DNA from 2 places in the Corallincola platygyrae genome. Region 2 is predicted to be linked to the other one. Evidence: riboswitches for the same ligand, from Rfam matches in the RefSeq annotation. Region 2 holds a riboswitch; the other holds the start of a gene.
The links. A riboswitch is a leader RNA that binds a small molecule or an ion and turns the genes downstream of it on or off. The one in region 2 is predicted to bind thiamine pyrophosphate.
Positions count from the first base shown of each region.

Region 1 (9,910 bases), on a different contig from region 2:
GACAATGATTTGCAAAAACTCACGGGTGCGGAGGCCCTGATTCGAGCCAATCGGTGAGCCCAGAGGCATCACCGCCGCACAGCCTACCTCTTCTAACCGTTTACACAGCACAGGATCAGCATGCACATAAGGCAACACATTAAACCCCTGCTGCACCAGCTGCTCTGCCGCTTTCAGGGTTTCGATAGGATCTGGCATCAGATATTTGGGATCAGGATGTATTTCCAGTTTCACCCACTCAGTACCCAACGCATCGCGGGCCAGCTGCGCTGCAAACACCGCTTCTTCAGCGCTTTTTGCCCCTGATGTATTGGGCAGAAGGTTCACACCCGCCTCGATAAGCGGACGAAGAATATCATCCTGTTTGCTTTCCAAATCGACTCGCTTCATCGCCATGGTCACCAGCTCGGTACCACTGGCCAAAATCGCCTTTGCCATCTGCTCTGCGTTGGCGAATTTGCCCGTGCCTGAGAACAATCGACTGGAAAATGACTTACCTGCAATAGTTAACATATGTCTCTCTCACCTATTTTCTCTAGCCACCGGCTATCGCTTTAAATAGCTGGATATGATCTTGATGTGCCAACTCATGCAGATGCCATTGACCCCGAGGTATGATCTGCTGGTTGACCGCGACGGCGATACCCAATGTGTCAAACTGCTGAAGCCGCAACAACTCAGCCACAGTGGCCCCTATCGGGCAATCCACAGCTTCGCCATTCACAAATACCTGAGTCATGGCTGCACCTCGTCCAATCTACTCAGACAGGCATTGAACTGAGCAATTACCTGCTCAGGCTGTTCCGCTCGAGTGATCGCAGTAACCACGGCAATACTACCGACGCCGGTTGCAGCTACCGGCTCTGCTCTTTCAAGGGAGATCCCACCAATCGCTACCAGTGGCACGTCGGGGCAAAGCGCCACCTGTTGTGCTAGGCGATACACACCTTGCGGTTTTGACGGCATCTGTTTGGTTTGGGTCGGATAGATGTGCCCCAGCGCCAAATAGCTCGGTTTTATTTGTGCTGCGCGCAGTAACTCGTAAATACCGTGAGTACTTAGGCCAAGCCGCAGTCCCGCCGATTTAATGACGTCAAGATCTGCGGTCAACAAGTCCTCCTGCCCTAAATGCACGCCATAAGCCCCGGCATCTATCGCCAGCTGCCAATAGTCATTGATAAATAGGCGAGCCTGATACTGTTTACCCAATGCCACCGCTTTGGCGACCTGCGCTTTTAACTCAGGATGATCAGGATCTTTAATGCGCAGCTGGAGCGTCTTTACGCCAGCCTTTAGCAGCCGCTCGATCCACTCGACGGAATCAACGACAGGGTATAAGCCCAACTGTTTGGGACAGGGCACGAAAGAGGCTGCTTGCTCTTTATCGTCGACGACCAGCTCCTGTTCACTTCCCCCTACAAGAGGCAGACATTTAGGATCCGTCGGCCAGCCGCCATGTAGCAAAGGCCCAGCGCCCAGACCCACGCCATAGGCATTCACCAGGCCTTGCTGCAGATAGGCTCGGGCAAACACCAACGCATCTTCCAGTGCGTATCCCAACGACCATACAGCCGAAATGGCACTGGCCAGGACACAGCCGGTGCCGTGACCATGGGCAGTGTTGATGCGGGTCGAGCGCAGCCAGCGCTGCTCACTACCGTTACTCCACAGATCGGTAACTTGTGAACTCTCCGGCGTACTCTCCGGCGCAGCCTCCGCAGCCGTCTCAGATAGAGCATGGCCACCTTTGAGTAAGACGGAGCCAACACCTGTTTGCAGCAACTTATCAACCAGCCGTTCCGGCGATGTCGCGTTCTCAAACGGCATATCAGCTAAAGCAAAGGCCTCGATCAGGTTTGGCGTGAGCAGATCCACTAAGGGCAACAGGTACTGACAAACAGCCGCTAATACGCCGTCATCAGCCATTCGGTCGCCAGAGCTGGCCACAGCTACTGGATCAAAAATCACTTTTGGCGCATTCGCCTGCTGCTTCAGGGTGGCAATATAATCGGCAAGATAACGCACCTGCGGGACTGAAGGCAGCAAACCGATTTTGATTACCCTTGGCGGCATATCCTCTTGCAAGGCCGTCAACTGATCAGCCAGTACCTCAACGGATACCGGATTGACCGAACGAACACCCACTGACGACTGTGCAGTGACTGCTGTAACCAGGGTACAGGCGTGCGCCCCCAACCCGTTGATCGCCTGTATATCGGCCTGAATGCCCGCGCCAGCGCCACTGTCTGAGCCACCAATGGCCCATACTATCGGTTTTTTGAGCGGCTTCTTCACAGTCCTTTCCACCGGCAAAGCTGGCGTTGCCAGCTCTCCGGTGCAGGTGTAAGGCGTGATCATTCTTCCGCCTCTGTTGTGGCAGGTTGATACAACTTGCTACCGTGCTCGCGGAACTGCTGAGACATCTCCGCCATGCCCGCTTCAGCAATATCCGTGTCTTTAATCGTGGTGGTAATCACTTCATCGACTAGCTGGATGCTGATCGCCCGCTCCTGACTGGCAGCGAAGTCACGTACTTCTTGAGAGATCTTCATTGAACAGAACTTAGGGCCACACATGGAGCAGAAGTGCGCCACTTTACCTGACTGCTGTGGGATAGTTTCATCGTGATAGGCGCGGGCACGATCAGGGTCCAACGCCAGATTAAACTGGTCTTCCCAGCGGAACTCGAAACGCGCTTTGGAAAGTGCATTATCACGCACCTGAGCACCCGGATGCCCCTTGGCCAAGTCTGCAGCATGTGCCGCGATCTTGTAGGTGATAAGACCTACCCGCACATCTTCTTTGTTGGGCAGCCCCAGGTGTTCTTTAGGCGTCACGTAACACAGCATGGCACAGCCGTACCAACCGATCTGCGCTGCACCAATACCCGAAGTAATATGGTCATAGCCCGGTGCGATATCTGTAGTCAGTGGGCCCAAGGTGTAAAACGGCGCTTCGTGACAGGCACTGAGTTGCTTATCCATGTTCTCTTTGATCAACTGCATCGGTACGTGACCGGGGCCTTCAATCATCACCTGCACATCGTATTCCCAAGCAATCTTGGTCAGCTCACCCAGAGTGTAGAGCTCACTGAACTGGGCCTGGTCGTTGGCGTCGGCGACCGAGCCAGGACGCAAACCATCACCCAGGCTGAGAGAAACATCATAGGCCGCACAGATCTCGCAGATCTCACGGAAGTGGGTGTAGAGGAAGTTCTCTTCATGGTGCGACAAACACCACTTGGCCAAAATGGAACCACCACGAGAAACGATACCGGTGACGCGACTGGCGGTCATAGGCACATACGCTAACAGCACCCCCGCATGAATAGTGAAGTAGTCCACGCCCTGCTCACATTGCTCCAGCAAAGTATCGCGGAACACGTCCCAGGTCAGATTTTCCGCTACGCCTTTTACTTTCTCCAGCGCCTGATAAATTGGGACGGTACCAATCGGCACCGGGCTATTACGGATAATCCACTCACGTGTTTCGTGAATGTATCGGCCAGTAGAAAGATCCATCACGGTGTCGGCGCCCCAACGGGTCGACCACACCAGCTTTTCGACTTCCTCTTCAATTGACGAAGTCACCGCTGAGTTACCGATATTGGCATTCACTTTCACTAGGAAGTTGCGGCCGATAATCATTGGCTCCGCTTCAGGGTGGTTGATGTTCGAAGGTATGATGGCGCGACCTTCGGCAACTTCTTTGCGCACAAACTCGGGCGTGATCTCTTTCGGTGTTGCGGCACCAAACGATTCTCCGGGATGTTGCACCGCCAGCTCTTCAGCGACTTTGGCGCGGCCCATGTTTTCACGTAGCGCGATGTATTCCATTTCGGGAGTGATAACACCAGCGCGAGCATAGTGCATCTGGGTGACGCATTGACCGAATTTAGCTTTACGCGGTTTGGGCAGGTGCTCAAAGCGAATATGGTCCAATCCTTCATTGGCCAGTCGCTGCTGAGCATAGACAGAGCTGACCCCCTCCAACTGCTCAGTATTATCTCGCTCCAGGATCCACTGTTCGCGCAGGCGTGGTAGCCCTTTATGCAGGTCCACTTCTGCGCCTGGCTCGGTGTAGTAACCGGAAGTGTCATACACCCGCACCGGATCGTTGTCGGTGAACTCAGGTGCGTCTTTGGTGCCACCAGTCAGGGTCGGTGCCAGAGAGATCTCACGCATGCCCACCTTTACGCCTGGCATTTCACCTTGGACAAACACTTTCTGAGAGTTGGGAAAGGAGAGATCCGCCAGATTGTCGAAAAATGCCTGTGCAGCAGCACGGGTTTCGCGACGAGAAGGTTGTTCTATTTTAGTAACGTCTGTTGCTTGTTTCATTGTGGCCTCACGTTTAACCGTGTTAACAGTAAAACGTCGGCGCACCGATAGATGAGTTTGGTCAGTAGGATGCTAGAGTGATCGCCCGAACTGCCAATGACGAAGCACTCTCTTGTTTCCCTTCGCAGGTATTAACCCGATCAGGTTCCACGGATCCCGCTTTCGCGATCTCAGCCTATCCACCCAAAGGTGGCTCGGCACTCCGACAAGAATGTGGGTTTGAGTATAAGGGAAATATTGCAGAAATAGAAAGGGCCGCTTTTCAGCGGCCCTTTAGATATTCGATTGAGAGATAAAGCCAGATATCAGGCAGCGTAGCTCTCTTCGTTTGTCGCCTGAGGGCTGTTTTCGCCAGCGACAAGAACGAGTTGCTTCAGGTGGTCCATAATGTCCACCATTACAGTGCGATCCGTCGCCAGTTGTTTTCGCAGCGCTTCCACTTCTGCTGCGGTCATGGCTTTATCCATCACTATCTCCAACTGGTTAATTTGAAATTGGTTATAAATTCGTCACTGCTAAGACTAGTAATCGCTAAAAAACGCGAGCTGATCTCGCTCAATAAAAAATCACTTAGCTGAGTGATTGCTCTGACTTGATGCAATTTTAGTCAATTGTTTATGTTTTGTTAAATTTTTTATTAAAAAAGATAACTTTTTATTAACTTTCGGTTTTAAAAGGTTTTTTTCACCGCTAGCACAGCCACAAACCGCAATTTGTGACAATAACTACAGTTGAAGACATAAAATTTGGGAGCCAGTTCTCATTTTTTTATTTTTTTACACTCCATTGATACGTGAAACCACTCCACATGCGCACCAACCCGGCCCATACAAGAAACGCCGCTGCGTCATCACTGACAGGCGGCATTTCAAAAACGGTGTAATATTCTTACAAAATAGAGAGTTACTACGAAGCTAAGGCCTTGTTCACTAAGGTTAACATTGCCTCAGAAAGAGGCAGTTTCAATGCTTCCTCATGACCGCGGTCTGACATTTTGGCCCAGGTCTTTTTAACAATACCGATCAGTTTCTCTTCAGTATGTTTGGCGGCAAAGTCTTCAAAGTAGTACTCGAGGAATACCAGGCAAATCACATCTTCCAATGCCTGACACTCTGGATCTCGCTTAATCTTTTCTTTGCGCAGCAACTGCTGAGTGCGTGCAATATCATCCGCACCGTAACCTTGCTCAGCCATTAATTCGCCCGCAAGTTCAGCATGCATTTTGCCAAGACCCACCCGCCACTTCTGATAGCCCGCTCGATCCATTGGGTAATCACTGCGGGGCACGGCCCAACGCTTGATATGTTGAGCTCTGGCCGCGATCTGCAAGTGTTCTGATGCGCCCGGCTCAAACTGAGCCAATCGTTCGCTCATGCGCTGCCCATAAAGCAGTTCCTTTGGAACTTCGACTTCGTAACAGATCTCCAGGTTGGGATCCTGGCTGTTTACCTGGTCAATCGCTTCCAGGGTTTGCTCCAATGGCGTAGTCACGGGATATCCTTTTTTACCTGTGTTTTTCTGTAAATTAGCAGAAATCTCGGGACTTTAGCAGTAATCCTTCCAGCTCATGGCTGCGATCGGTGAGTTTTCCAGCAATCAAGTGAACCACCTCACCCTGCTGCTCAACAATGCCACGCACTTCGAGTAGACGCGCCGTCAAATAGGGCTGTTTCTGGGCTCTTGCGGTGGCCTGCCAAACCACCACATTGGTATTTCCGGTTTCATCTTCCAGGGTGATGAAGGTAACACCCGATGCAGTGCCGGGGCGCTGGCGCCCGGTGACCAATCCAACCACTGTCGCTAAACTGCCATTCGCTCTGGTAATCAATTCTGCCGCAGTGGCACAACCGGGAAGCAAACCCTCACCACGCAATATGGCTAACGGATGACGTTCCAGAGACAACCCCAGACTGGCAAAATCTTCATACACAGACTCCACCTCGGTAGGCGCAGCTAACGCCACGCCATCACTCTCCACCCGTGCAGGAAACAAAGGCGTACTGGCCTCTGCACCTGCCAATTGCCAACGAGATTGGTATCGGTGTCCACCCAACGATTTAAGTGCACCACCGGCTGCAAGCGCTTCCAGCTCATCTTTGGCGATGCCCCCGGCTGCCTGCATGTATTGGTAAAACTCACTCAGGTCTGCAAACCCTTCCGCGGGTCGCGCATCCACTAGGCGTGCCATGGCTTGATGGGACACCCCTTTGACCATACGCAGTCCCAAACGGATACCATGCCCTTCAACTCGATCATGGTTGGCTTGAATAGGCTCCAGCAGATGATCCCAATCACTACGGGTCACGTCCACGGGTAACACTGTCACGCCATGCCGCTTCACATCCTGGACCAGTTGAGACGGCGTATAAAACCCCATGGGCTGACTGTTGAGTAATGCACAGCAAAACGCAGCGGGATAGTGGTATTTCAGCCAGGCAGACACATAAGCCAGTAACGCGAAGCTGGCAGAATGGGACTCGGGAAAGCCATACTCACCAAAGCCGCGGATCTGCCGGAAGACCTGCTCAGCAAAGTCACGCTGATAACCGTTATTGGTCATGCCCAGCAGAAACTTTTTCTCAAACACCTCTAACTGGCCATGCTTTTTCCAACTGGCCATGGCTCGCCGCAATTGGTCAGCCTCACCGGCGCTGAATCCAGCCGCGACCATCGCCAGCTTGATCACCTGCTCCTGAAATAGCGGCACACCCAGCGTCCGTGATAACACAGGCTCTAACGCTGGATTGGGGTAAATCACGGGCTCTACCCCCTGTTTGCGCCGCAGATACGGGTGCACCATATCCCCTTGGATCGGGCCAGGCCGGACAATCGCAATCTGGATCACCAAATCGTAATAACAGCGCGGTTTGAGTCGCGGCAGCATGTTGGATTGCGCACGGGACTCAATCTGAAACACGCCAATGCTGTCAGCCTGGCACAACATGTCGTAGACCTCTGGCTGCTCCCAAACCACCTGCGCCATGCCCATCGGCTCACCGGTAATTTCCGCCACCATGGCAAAACACTTACGGATCGCGGTCAGCATGCCCAGAGCCAATACATCGACCTTCAACAAGCCCAGCGATTCCAGATCATCCTTATCCCACTGGATCACAGTACGGTCAGCCATCGCAGCATTTTCCACCGGTACCAACTGATGCAGAGGCCCCGCTGAAATAATAAATCCGCCAACATGCTGAGACAGGTGCCGTGGAAAACCAATCAGTTGAGATATCAACGCCACCAGACGCTCACCCATCGGCTGGTCCAACGCTCCCATGTCCGCCATCTGCTGCTGCCAGCCAATTTGTCGGTCACGGCGGTCCACCTGATGCAGCCAATGCTCAAGCAGACTGGTATCTATTCCCAGCGCTTTGCCTACATCCCGCAGCGCACTCTTAAAGCGGTAACTGATCACGGTCGCCGCTAAGGCTGCACGATCACGGCCATATTTTTGGTAGATATACTGGATAACTTCTTCACGACGTTCATGCTCAAAATCGACATCGATATCTGGAGGCTCATTACGCTCTTTCGAGATAAAACGCTCAAACAGTAGATCCACCTTGGTTGGGTCCACTTCCGTGATCCCCAGGCAGTAACAGACGACCGAATTGGCTGCTGAGCCCCGCCCCTGATGCAATATGTGACGAGACTTAGCGAACTGCACCACATCGTAGATGGTGAGAAAAAAGTATTCGTATCTTAAATCTGCGATCAGCGATAACTCTTTTCGTAACAGAGCTCGCACAGGCAAAGGCATACCTTTGGGGAATCGCCACAGTGCCCCTTTTTCCACCTCAAGCGCCAAGTACTCCGATGCGCTAAGGCCATCCGGCACTAATTCAGCCGGGTATTCATATTGCAGCTCATCCAATGAAAACCGACAGCGTTTGGCGATCTCCAGCGTTTGCGCCAACGCATCGGCTGAAAACAGCTTCTGTAGAACTTCCACCGGTCTGAGCACACGCTCAGCATTAGGCGACAGTTGCGATACAACATCAGCCACAGGCATATTGAGCCGAATGGCACTCAGCAGATCCTGCATCGGTTGCCGACTACGCTCATGCATAAGCACACCACCTCCCGCGACCACAGGAACCTTATGCTGTGCCGCCAGCAACTGCCATCGCTGCAATGCTGACTTCTCCGTCGACAACAACCAACGATGTTGCAGCAGCCAAAGCTGTTCAGGCCAGTGTACTTTCAGCTCATTAACGCGAGTGGAAAAGCTGTCTTCCGATGCTGGCCACCACAGCAGCAGACAGCGCTTTGTAACATCAATGAGATCAGGCCAATCCAGCTGATATTGGCCTTTTTCACAGCGCCGTCGCCCTAATGTAATCAACTCACACAGTTCACCATACGCCTTGCGATTCGGTGCCAGTAACACACAACGGTCACCACAGGTGAGTTGGAACTCACTGCCAACAATCAGTTGAAGCCCCACCTGCTTGGCCATCATATGGGCTTTCACCACACCGGCTACCGAGCACTCATCAGTGATAGCCAGGGCTTTGTAGTCAAGCTGCGCAGCCATGGCTACCAGCTCTTCCGGATGAGACGCCCCGCGTAAAAAACTGTAGCTACTGAGGCAATGAAGCTCGGCATAGGACATCAGCTAAACCAGCCATGCACAAACCAACTGCCCTGCGCGTCTTTATAGATCCAGCACAAACGGCCATCGCCATCTTTGGCAACAAAATAGTCTCGTAATACTGCCGGCTCTGGCCATCGCCACCAGCCGGAACTGATCCGCTCCGGACCATCCAGGATCTGAATATTTTTGCTGGTCAAAGGCTGAGCGGGGTCTAGTAACCAACTCGGACGACGTATCGGCACCATTGACGAATGAAGTTGGCTTCCTGTCTCCTGAGACGAAACAGACGGTGGTTCAGCAGAAGAGACTGAAACAGAAGAAGCTGAAGCAGGAGAAACAGAAGGTTCAGCACGTTGCCAGGCGTGTTCCGGTGTGTGAGCCTGACCACAGCGCAAACCATAGAGCTGTTCAGAGCCTAGCTGACTTTGCAATCGCCCCAGCAATTGTAATCGACTCAAACCCTGTCCATGTTTTGCCTGCAGCAAGTCTTTGGCTTCTGCGGTTAACTCCACCCACTGATCACAGCAAAGTGACATACTGATCACAGGGGCAACCAGTTGATGACGTTCCAGCTGAAGTTGACTTAATTGCAGCCACTCTGCCAATGCCACTTCAGGCGCCGCAGAATTCAAACGGATCAATGTGGCTGGCTGATCTCTGTGAGTCAGCGACAGCAGACAGCTTGTTGTTGCCAACTGACGGTGACGCATGTAACTCACCATACCTTCCAGCAAGCGCCGTAATGGAAATAACAAACCGTGGATGTGCACGATTTCAGCCAGCAGCGGTAACTGCATCTCAAATTGAGGAGGTACAACGAAGCGGGTAAACCTGGGTTGCAGGCGGCCCTGCAGTTCTAATAGCCAACACAGTAATGCTCCGCCCAATCGTTTACGCACCTGCGCTGCAGGTAACGCCAAAAGTTGCTCCAGCTGACTCAGCCCTAACCGCTCCAGAGACTGCTTTTGCT
Region 1 is NZ_BAABLI010000015.1:10,303-20,212, reverse strand. Features, by position in the region: gene ABEA14_RS12870 (thiazole synthase) at 1-513, opposite strand, end outside; gene thiS (sulfur carrier protein ThiS) at 536-739, opposite strand; gene thiE (thiamine phosphate synthase) at 736-2,358, opposite strand; gene thiC (phosphomethylpyrimidine synthase ThiC) at 2,355-4,340, opposite strand; TPP riboswitch at 4,440-4,555, opposite strand; gene ABEA14_RS12850 (hypothetical protein) at 4,646-4,807, opposite strand; gene ABEA14_RS12845 (DUF4202 domain-containing protein) at 5,247-5,831, opposite strand; gene ABEA14_RS12840 (error-prone DNA polymerase) at 5,866-8,958, opposite strand; gene ABEA14_RS12835 (Y-family DNA polymerase) at 8,958-9,910, opposite strand, start outside.
Region 1: it holds a riboswitch for thiamine pyrophosphate, as region 2 does, so the genes downstream of both, thiC (phosphomethylpyrimidine synthase ThiC) here and ABEA14_RS12260 (TonB-dependent receptor) in region 2, are expected to answer to the same signal.

Region 2 (9,910 bases):
TACTGTTACGGTTATCGATGATATGACTGATACCCGTGGTAAAGGAAATAAAGAGTGTGTAGCCCAAGGCGTTGCAAACGTCGTAACGGGCGGTTTTGGTGGCATGGGCGGTTGTGCCATGATTGGGCAGAGCATGATTAATGTTAGCTCTGGCGGCCGCGGTCGTTTGTCTGGTATCGCTGCTGCGCTGTTCCTGTTGGCATTTATTTTGTGGGGCGCTCCGCTAATTGAACAGATCCCAATTGCAGCGCTCGTTGGCGTGATGTTCATGGTGGTGATCGCGACCTTTGAGTGGTCTAGCTTCCGTATCCTTAGTAAGGTTCCTCGCCACGATGCGTTTGTGCTGATTCTTGTATCTGGTGTGACTGTCGTTACCGACCTGGCAATCGCTGTCGTCGTAGGTGTGATTGTCGCAGCGCTGGTATTTGCGTGGGAGCATGCCAAACACATTGGTGTCAGGTCATCTATAGATAAAGATGGCTGGAAGGTTTACGAGTTAAATGGTCCTCTGTTCTTTGGTTCTGTGACTGACTTTAAGGATGCATTTGACCCGAAAAACGATCCTTTGGATGTGGTCATTGAATTTAAGCAGGCGCGTGTTTGTGACCACTCAGGATTGGAAGCTATCGACTCTGTTGCTGAAAAATACCTGAACGAAGGTAAACGACTTCATTTACGTCACTTAAGCCCTGAATGTCGTAAGCTGCTGACTAAGGCGGGCAACCTGGTTGAAGTCAATGTGATTGAAGATCCTTCATATCACGTTGCCGCGGATGAGCTCGATTAACCATCCCTGAAAACCAATTATGAAAGCCGAACCTTTAGGGTTCGGCTTTTTTATACCCAAAGGGCACGCTGTGTACAGGAAGTATGGTACACCCACTACGCTTCACGGGGTGAGCTTTGCCGCGGGCGCACGGTACCCAAAACACTTCGTGGGGCATGCTAAAGCGTATGAGCGGAGATACCCAAAGGGTAAGCTAACCCCCACAAACGGCGATTACTGATCGTAATATGTCTGCATTATGTTGTGGCAGTATCGGGCTAGATTAGGATACTGGTGCGACTTAACCGTGAGAGGCGTTTCGGGCTTGGCAAAGCAGATGTTGGCTAATACACCAAAAACGCTGGCATCTGCACTGCTTGGTTTTTCACCCATCATAAATGGCTTATTGCCGAGGAAATCTGAAATTGCTTTTAAGTCTTTGTCAGCAATTTCCCATACTTCTTCTTGAGTATGACGTGCTAATCCTTGCCCCCAGAGGTCTCGTTTCACTTTCCTTCGTAGCAGCGACGCAACAATAGGTCTGATGATTGGCGGGAGCGGTTTGAAGAATACCTGCTTGATGTGTTGCCAACCCTTAGGGTAGTACCAACGACTGTAGACCAATGCCCAGTACAAGTGCTCATTGCATAAGCGACACCATGCCTTGGCCATCGCTTTTTCTTCACCGGACAACCATGAGTCCAGTGACTCAGCTTCGCTAACAAGCAAGGTCTCAATAATGAGTTCTGAATCGCCCATTACTTGCTTGTTTATTGATACATACGGCATTTTGCCTTTTGGCGCATTACGCAGGTCTGCACCGTAGTGGTTGCGATAATCGAGTTCGGCAAGCTTTAGAAATGTTTCGAGCTTGAGGCAAAAAGGGCTCGGGTTAGGTACGCCTAACCCTGGAGGAAACTGATACAGGTCGATCATTTTGGCCGCCGTCATGTCATGTTACGGGTATCATAGACGACCTTTGGCGCTAAGTGGCTAATAAACGCTCAAAATTCTACCATCTGCACACTTTAGCTTTTGCCCTCTAACTGTGGCCATTGAGCTTTCTGCACCCAACGCCAACTAACAAAAATGCAGATATCCCACCAGCGAACATCATAACGATCATGGCTGACGCACCATGATCAGTGCCTTGTGCTACCAGGAAGGTTGACAACGCCCCGGTACCAAATTGTGCTGCGCCGAGCAGGGCCGATGTAGTCCCTGCTTTCTCAGAAAACTTCTCCATCAATAGTGAAGTTGCATTCGGAAAGACAAAGCTGTTCAGGCCCATGTATATCGCGCATAGTGGCACCAATGTCCATAGTGAAAGCAGATCGAGCAGGTGCAGAAGTAACATCAGGCTTAGTGCAGTAATTTGTATTTTTTGGGCAGTACGCAGGACCTGCTGGGCACCAAACAACCTTGATAAACGGCTGTTAAACGCCGCTCCCAATGTCATAACCACAACATTGGCGGCAAAATAGAATCCGAAGTGCTGCGGAGAAATACCCATCACCTTGATGTAAACGTAGGGAGAGGCACCAAGAAAGGCGAAGAACGCAGCAGAATTGAGTGAAAGTCCACTTAACCAGGGCCAAAGCAGAGGTTGTTTTATGACTGATGTGTAACTCAAACGGACATTTGAAAAACTCAGTGCATGAGTGTTTCTATTGGATTCTTTTAAGCTGGCAGCACTCCAGATTAGTGTGACTACTGACCAGGCGGTTAAAACGGCAAAAATGCTTCGCCAACCGAACCAATGCAACAAACCGCCACCGAGTGTCGGAGCTAACATTGGCGCAAGTGTCATAACCATAATGATGGTCGAGCGCACTTGCACAGCCTCATGGCCTTTATATCTGTCGGTGATGGTTGCATTAATTACTACGCTGCCCGCAGCACCACCAAGCGCCTGAAATACCCTCAGCACCAGAAACATGGATGAGGAGTCTGCAAAGGTAAGAAGCAAACTGGACGCGCAGAAGATTGTGAGTCCAGCAAGGGCAATAGGGCGCCGGCCAAGAGCATCAGTCAGTGGGCCATGAATCAACTGGCCGATGGCAAAACCTACCAGAAATGTACTCATGGAGCCCTGAATCACAGATAAGTGGGCACCCAGACTTTCGGCAATTGCTGGCATTGCCGGTAAGTACATGTCGATTGCCAATGGCGTCAGAGCCACGATTGAGGCGAGAAGCAATATAGTTCGCCACATAACAGCTATCGTATCCTTAGTGGAGGCTCGCGTGGAGGGAAAAGCGGAGCGGAAAAACGGACGGCATTATAACGCGATATTTGGCCATGCTATTAGCCGTCAATGTTAGCGTGACGTAGAAAAGTGTAAATAGGCGTGACAAACCTCAGCGACTAAGAGCGCTATATCGGTAAACAAGTGCTAGCTGGCGCTAGTTGCTTCTTGATATGAGCTCAATAAGTTGAGAATGGTAATATTCAGCTTTGCCCGCCAGCCTTTGGTTTGTTTTTTGAGAGCTTAGTTGTCGGTAAAACCAGTTGGCACAAAGGAAGGTATAAAGTGCCTGCGCGGCTTGCCACGCTTCCCTTTCCTGTTTTGAGCATGGTAGCCCTGATGTCGAAAGGTATGTTTGCCAGAGCTGCAGCTTTGTTTCAGGGTCGCTAAATGACTCTGATAGGCTCGCAAGGTCGAACAGCGGGTGACCCCATCCGCTATATTCGAAATCGATAACCCATAGCTGATCTTTCGCAATCACCAAGTTGTCAGGACAGAGGTCGTGGTGGCAAACACATCGGGCAAGGGCGCTACTCAGCATTCGATTTTGCCAATCATAAACGCGCTTGAAAGAGAAGGCTTTAAGCTGTTCATTAACGGAGAAATCTTCCAGATAATCCACTGTCTGAGAGGATTGTGTATGCAAACCATGAAGCTTAATCAACGTTCTTAAGGCCATATCTTTAGATAGCCTGGAACCATCGGCAGCCTGGTATTCTGTTACGGCAAAGGTATTGTTGTCGTCCCAGTAAACTAGCCTAGGCGTAATGCCGATGTCAGAAGCCTGTTGAGTCAGCTTTCTCTCGTTGCTGCGCCCAGACGGTATTACGTTGTCATTGTTGAAAAGCTTGATGACATAGCCAGCACCGTCGTTTGCCGTAAACCGCCAAACCAGATTATTAAAACCGCCACTCAGAGGTGTTAAGTCGCATGCCTCTGGTGTTACAGGTAGCAGCCGGCCAGGAAGGTTTTTAAGAAGTTTTTGAACTTCAGTGAGTGGCTGCATATTCAAGTTCAGCTTGTTTCCACTTGTTGTAACCCATAACCGCTAGGACTACGTAAAACACGAACAGCAAAGCCGTCAGATACAACCCTTTTTCTGAATAGAGATAGATGGAAACAGCATCAATTACGATCCAGTAGAGCCAGTTTTCGAGCACTTTCGCTGCTACGAGGTAGGTGGTAAACACGGCGAATGTTGTCGTTGCCGCATCTAAGTAAGCAAAATCAGCGCTTGAATAATTGTCCATCAACCAACCGGTGCCTACAGCTACCAGTGACAAGAGAAAGACTGCAATCAGGTGGTGATGGATTGGCCACCGCGTTACGTGCACCTCTCCATCATCTGCTTTATCTCTTTGCCACATCCAGAGCCCGTAACCCGCCATTGCCATGTAATAAACGTTGAGTGCTGATTCCATTAGCAGCGCAACATGCCAGAACAGCATGGTGTAAATGAGCGTGCTGAAAAAGGCTGCAGGCCAGCACCAGAGGCTACGCTTCATGGCCAAAACCAGGTAGGCAATTGCCAGAAGCACTGCTACCAGTTCCCATCCTACTAAGGCGTGAAACTGAATCTGTATGTCAGAGAAAAGGGACTGCTCGTTCATTAGGGTCGGTTGACCTTTTATCTATGGATTTTGTTCGAATGAAACACGTTCTGAGCAAGACGATCTAAGTAAGTAGCGAATGACGCAGCTCATAACGTGGTTCAACGAACCCTATTTCCCTCAAAAGAAGGGCAGCAATTGTTGGTGATTTACGCTTCGTTGCCGGCACTTTATTGGGGCCATTCGACTTCACAGCCTCTGCCTCGCCAAAATCGCCAACATATTGCTGCAAAAACAGACAGCAAAGGTCAACAGACCCAGGCTATTCCGTGTGTGCGAGATTAACGCCGCCAGGAATGAACTTACACACAAAGACGCCGCGCCCCCATTTTTCATTGGCTGCAGCGATCTCAACTTTCAAAAGGTCAAAGATGGCATCATGGTCGCCTTGAAGTTGGGTGCTCATGCCGTTTGTGAGCCGTTCGATCTCAGAATAGCTATCCAGGCGTTGTATGAACCAGTGAATGATTTCCAAATAGTTGTCATTTAGCGGGTACAAGCTAATTTCTGCGGCTGTTTTCATCTTTTACCTTTGTGACTAAAAGTAGTTGTAGCGGAAGGTTACGCCGAACTGTTGCGGATCGCCGTAACGCTCATACAACTTTGGTGCCCAATCAAGGTTTGGTTCATTACCAAAATAGAATCCTCTCACACCATACTCTTCATCTGTTAGGTTTTTACCCCAAGCATAAAGCGCCCAGTTGGCTTCTTCGTAACCAATGCTGGCGTTGAGCAGTTCATAGCTGTCAGCTTTCTGGTCGTGGCTGTCGGAATAGTAAAAGCCATCGCTGCCTCTTACGTTCAGGTTAACAAAAAAACCACTATCGCCGCGCCATGTCGTGCCGAAACTAAACTGGTAATTAGGTGCGTGGGCCAACGAACGACCAGTCAAATCCAGTTGAGAGCCATCGATTTGATCAACGGTATAATCGTCGAACTCGGTATCTAGCAGGCCAAGTGTGCCATATACCACCAAATTACTGGTCGCTTGCCAGTTAGCATCCAACTCTAGGCCATAGCTGTCTGAACTGGTTGCGTTAGCAGTGTAAAGGAAGAAACGTTGAGGATTATCAGGATCCTGAATCGAAGCTTCGACTTGCTGGTCGTCACGTTTCATATAGAACACCGCAGCATTCAACGCGATCTGGTAGTCAGGTAGATAACCGTTCAACCCTATTTCAAGATTGTCTAAGGTTTCGTTGTCGAACTCACGGTACTGATTAAAGTCTGATGGGAGCCCCATATTGAAGCCGCCTGCTTTATAGCCACGAGCCAACTTAAGGTAGGAACTCCAATAACTGGAAACGCTGTAGTGAAGCGAGATATGCCCGCCCCACATTGTTTCTTCAGGGTCAAAACTGTCTCCCGCGTCGTCAGAATATTCCGCGTCTCTCTGTTCAACCCTGACGCCAACAGATAGCGAAGTTGTTTCCGTTAATTCACTGTCGAGCTGCGCAAAGCCGGCGAGGTTAGTCGCTTCGTAATTACTGGACAGGAATTGATCTGGCCAACCGTTATAGAAGCTCTCAAGGTCATTACTTTCATCTAAATCCTGTATATACAGGCCGATAAGCCAGTCAGTTGACTTATTGAATATTCTCGAGTTTTCTGTCGAAAGAAAACGAACTTCCTGGGTAAGCGTGTCTCGCTCTGCATCTTTGTCCCACAGGTAGTCGTATTGGCACGGTATCTGGTCGGCGAAGTCGCCATTGCCGTTTTCATCGTAATAGTCTGTGCAACTCAGCGCTTGCCAGTAACCTGGATTTGCCCAGTCTCCATCATAAGCGTGGGTATGATTTGTATGCGCTGCGCTGGTTATTGATACCAGATCAACATAACTATTGATGCGCCAATTTAGTTTTAGAGATCCGCCGGTTGTTTCCTGGCTATCTTCACCCGGTTGGTCCGTTAAGGTATCAAATCCGTTATTGTCGAGTGTCCATGCGTCGTAACCGTTATCAAAGTTTGCATAGAGCAGCGCAAGTTGTACCTGCAGGTCATCTGACGCATCCCAGTGCCACTTCGAGCGCAGTGTCATCTCGTCACGCTCGTTGGTGTCGTCTGTGCCAAGAAAATCGTTGTCTCTGAACCCATCCTGGTTGTGCTGTTGAAGCGATACCCTGTACCTAAGCGTTCCTTGCTCGTTGACCGGCCCCGATGCATACCCAGCATATTGAGTCAAACTGTCTTCGCCGACTGACACTTCTGTACCGAACTCTGCAGTCTCTGTAGGCGCTGCACTTTGCATATAGATCATGCCTGCCAATGCGTTGGCGCCAAACCTTGTACCTTGCGGCCCTCTGAGAACTTCAATCTGCTCTATATCGAACAAACTGGAGGTTAAACCTAAACCTGAGAGGTCTATGTCGTCTATAACAAAACCAACGGAACTGTTTGGTGCTCCTTGATACTCTTCTTGTTCCCCAACGCCACGGATCTGAAAATACTTGGGCCTTGAACTACCGCCAGCCCAGTTGAGATTTGGGATCGCGCCAAGAATATCCTCGAAATGGCGGCTGGACTCATCCTTGATTTGCTGAGAGTCAATTACGGTAACGCTTGCGGGCACGGTGAATAATGATTGCGGCCTGAAATCTGCGGTTACCTGAATGCGTTCGATTTCCGGTTCTGGGGTTTCAGCATATACCGAGTGGGAAGCGAGAATAGCGCTGATAGCAAGAGATAGAGGGGTAAGGGCATAAGGACGAAGCATATAAAAGTTACCGCCGAATTAAAGTGCTAAAAGGCTGGTAACGTTGCTATTGCCATTCCTACGCCGGTACCAGCCGGATCAGGTTCTAAGGGTTTACCTTGGTTTGGTATCTCAGTTCCCTGAATTGGGAACACCCCTTGGCTTGGCGGTATTATAAATCAGGTTTAACTGTTATGTGACAACTGATTTACAACTTTTCTAACTCTTCACTACGGTCTTCCAATGCCTGTTTAGCTTTTTCAGCCTTTTCCAGTGGTTCCTTGAGCGTATCGACGCTTTGTTGAAGTCTTACCGTCCCACCTTGCTTAGCTTTGTCATCCTGCTTGTTGATGGGGGTATCAATATTAATTATCTGCCCCTCGCTGAGCGTCACTTCATTCGGGTTTGCTACTTCTTTGGCGGCAAGGTTATCACCATAATGCCACACGCCATTTTCGTCCTGCCATTTATAGACGGCAGGTACAGGTTCTTCAATGCCCATAGAAGACTTGCCTTGCCTTAAGAGCATTTTGTATGAGAGAACCAGTTTGTTCTTCCAGTAAACCCACACGGTACTGTGATCGTCTGGCATGATAGTTTTAGTTGTCATCAGCGGCTTGCCGTCAGGCCCTTTAATAATAAAAGGACCTGAACAGGCGAGGGCAACAACAAACAACATGAGGTAAAGGAATTTTTTCATACTAACCGCCACTGAGCTTGGCTTCGTATCCGGCGGATGAGAGATGTTTGAGCAAAGCGTCTCTTCTGTCACCTTGAAACTCAAGCTGGTCATTCTTTACTGCGCCACCGCAGCCTAACTGTTTTTTCAGTTTTTTCAGAAGAGCGGTTAGTTCTGTCTGATTCAGGGGTAAACCCGTGACAAGAGTGACAGTCTTGCCGCCACGGCCTTTACTGGTGCGACTCACTCGAACGTTGCCGTCACCCAGCACTTTATTGGCGTCAGTACTCTTCTTGTTAGAAATGCGCCCACGGTCTGTACTGTAAACCAGGTTTTCATCATCGGAACTGGTTTCCTGCTCGGGCAGTAGGTCTCGGCCTGTTAAAGCAGCTAGATCGGCGAAGCTATTAAGTTTATTTCCCATTTTTTCAAAGCACTGTCAAATTGGTACTTTGTATTGTGATGCGTGTACGCTTAGCAGTAAAGGGAGCTGAGATATTGAGTCCTAAGCGTGTATTGTTTCTGACTTAGCGATACAGCTTTTTTTGGATCCGCTTCTTGTCGATGGCCCTGGCCGCCTTGCTCATCCAATCCTGACTTCGTTTCAACCAAACACGTGCCCAAAGATGATTGATGCTGAGCAGCGCTAAGCCAAAAACAATAAACAACGCGCCTGGTAACGGGGTGAGCAAGCACACAATGCCAACGATCAGTAAAAAGCCGCCCGTGAGACTGATAAACATGTTTTTCATTGGTTCACTCCGTTTCGTTGCTACCAGCTTCGTCGCAAAACTCAGCAAATGCGAGCCTCATTTAGTAACGATTTGTAAGCCGTATCGGGGCTTTTAATTTTCACTTTCAAAAACTAATACTATTCTGACCTTTGTAAGTGGCTCTTCTTTAATGGGAAATAGAAATGAGAATAGGACGAACGGCCTTACATAGACGCTGTGCAACAATCTTTTTCTTAGCATACTTGTTCATAGGCAATGCCTGCTTTGCTCAAGAAGGAAAGCAAGCTACTGATGAGTTATTGGATGTTTCCAATCAAATAGAGCGGCTTATCGCGTCTCATGAAGGGCTCAGGGGAGAGCAAGAGCTACTCCAAAAGCTGCAGATAAAAACGTTATTAGAAAAGCAGTCAGAGACGATTTCTTCACTGTTAGATGAGCTGAGCGCTAACCCGGACTATGTCAGTGCGGATTCAAAAGAGAAACTAAAGCAAAAACTATTAGAGCAATACCGCTTTGCAGAGCAAGCCTATGCTGAACGCTCTAAGGCCCTTTTCACCATGCGAGGAGAGTTTGAGGGCTTGGATGGTGAACCCGCTTTAAAACATGAACTTGCCATAGGCCATGTCGAAGGTTCTCTCAGTCAACTCAACCTTTTAAAGCTGGACCTTATCAAGTGGATGACACAGCTGGGTGTCGATACAAAACATCTTAAAGAAAAGTTAAGTGGTGAGGTCATTCGACGCGGTAAAGAGCTTAGTCTGCTGCTTAATTTTGCCAATGAGCGTATTGGCGTGCTTGTCAAAGAGAAACCAAATGCAACGGCTTCTGAAAAAGAAGATATCGACTTAGCCTTACGCCGCCTAAGTATTAAACGTACAACCTGTACGCAGGCGCTGGAAGGCACTGTGGCGACGTTGGACGCGTTGGAAACAAACGCGGATTATTTCAAAGAGGTGTTAATTACCAGTACGGGTGCTGTCAGCGAAGATATCTTCGAGGTTAAGGTCATCACCAGACTACTGGAATCCTGGACCGAAACAGCGACCGAGTGGTTTGGCGAAAACTCGATTAGTTTTACAGTAAAGCTCATTGTCTTTTTCGCAATTTTGTTTGTTTTCCACCTGCTTTCGAACGTAGTGAGAAAGGTTGCTGAAAAAGCAGTTAACAACTCCAAGTTGAAT
Region 2 is NZ_BAABLI010000014.1:214,469-224,378, reverse strand. Features, by position in the region: gene ABEA14_RS12290 (SulP family inorganic anion transporter) at 1-787, shown strand, start outside; gene ABEA14_RS12285 (glutathione S-transferase family protein) at 1,001-1,702, opposite strand; gene ABEA14_RS12280 (Bcr/CflA family multidrug efflux MFS transporter) at 1,809-2,981, opposite strand; gene ABEA14_RS12275 (choline/ethanolamine kinase family protein) at 3,172-4,020, opposite strand; gene pnuC (nicotinamide riboside transporter PnuC) at 4,004-4,624, opposite strand; gene ABEA14_RS12265 (YkoF family thiamine/hydroxymethylpyrimidine-binding protein) at 4,887-5,147, opposite strand; gene ABEA14_RS12260 (TonB-dependent receptor) at 5,163-7,337, opposite strand; TPP riboswitch at 7,376-7,485, opposite strand; gene ABEA14_RS12255 (DUF4124 domain-containing protein) at 7,525-8,016, opposite strand; gene ABEA14_RS12250 (translation initiation factor) at 8,018-8,419, opposite strand; gene ABEA14_RS12245 (PGPGW domain-containing protein) at 8,523-8,747, opposite strand; gene ABEA14_RS12240 (mechanosensitive ion channel family protein) at 8,912-9,910, shown strand, end outside.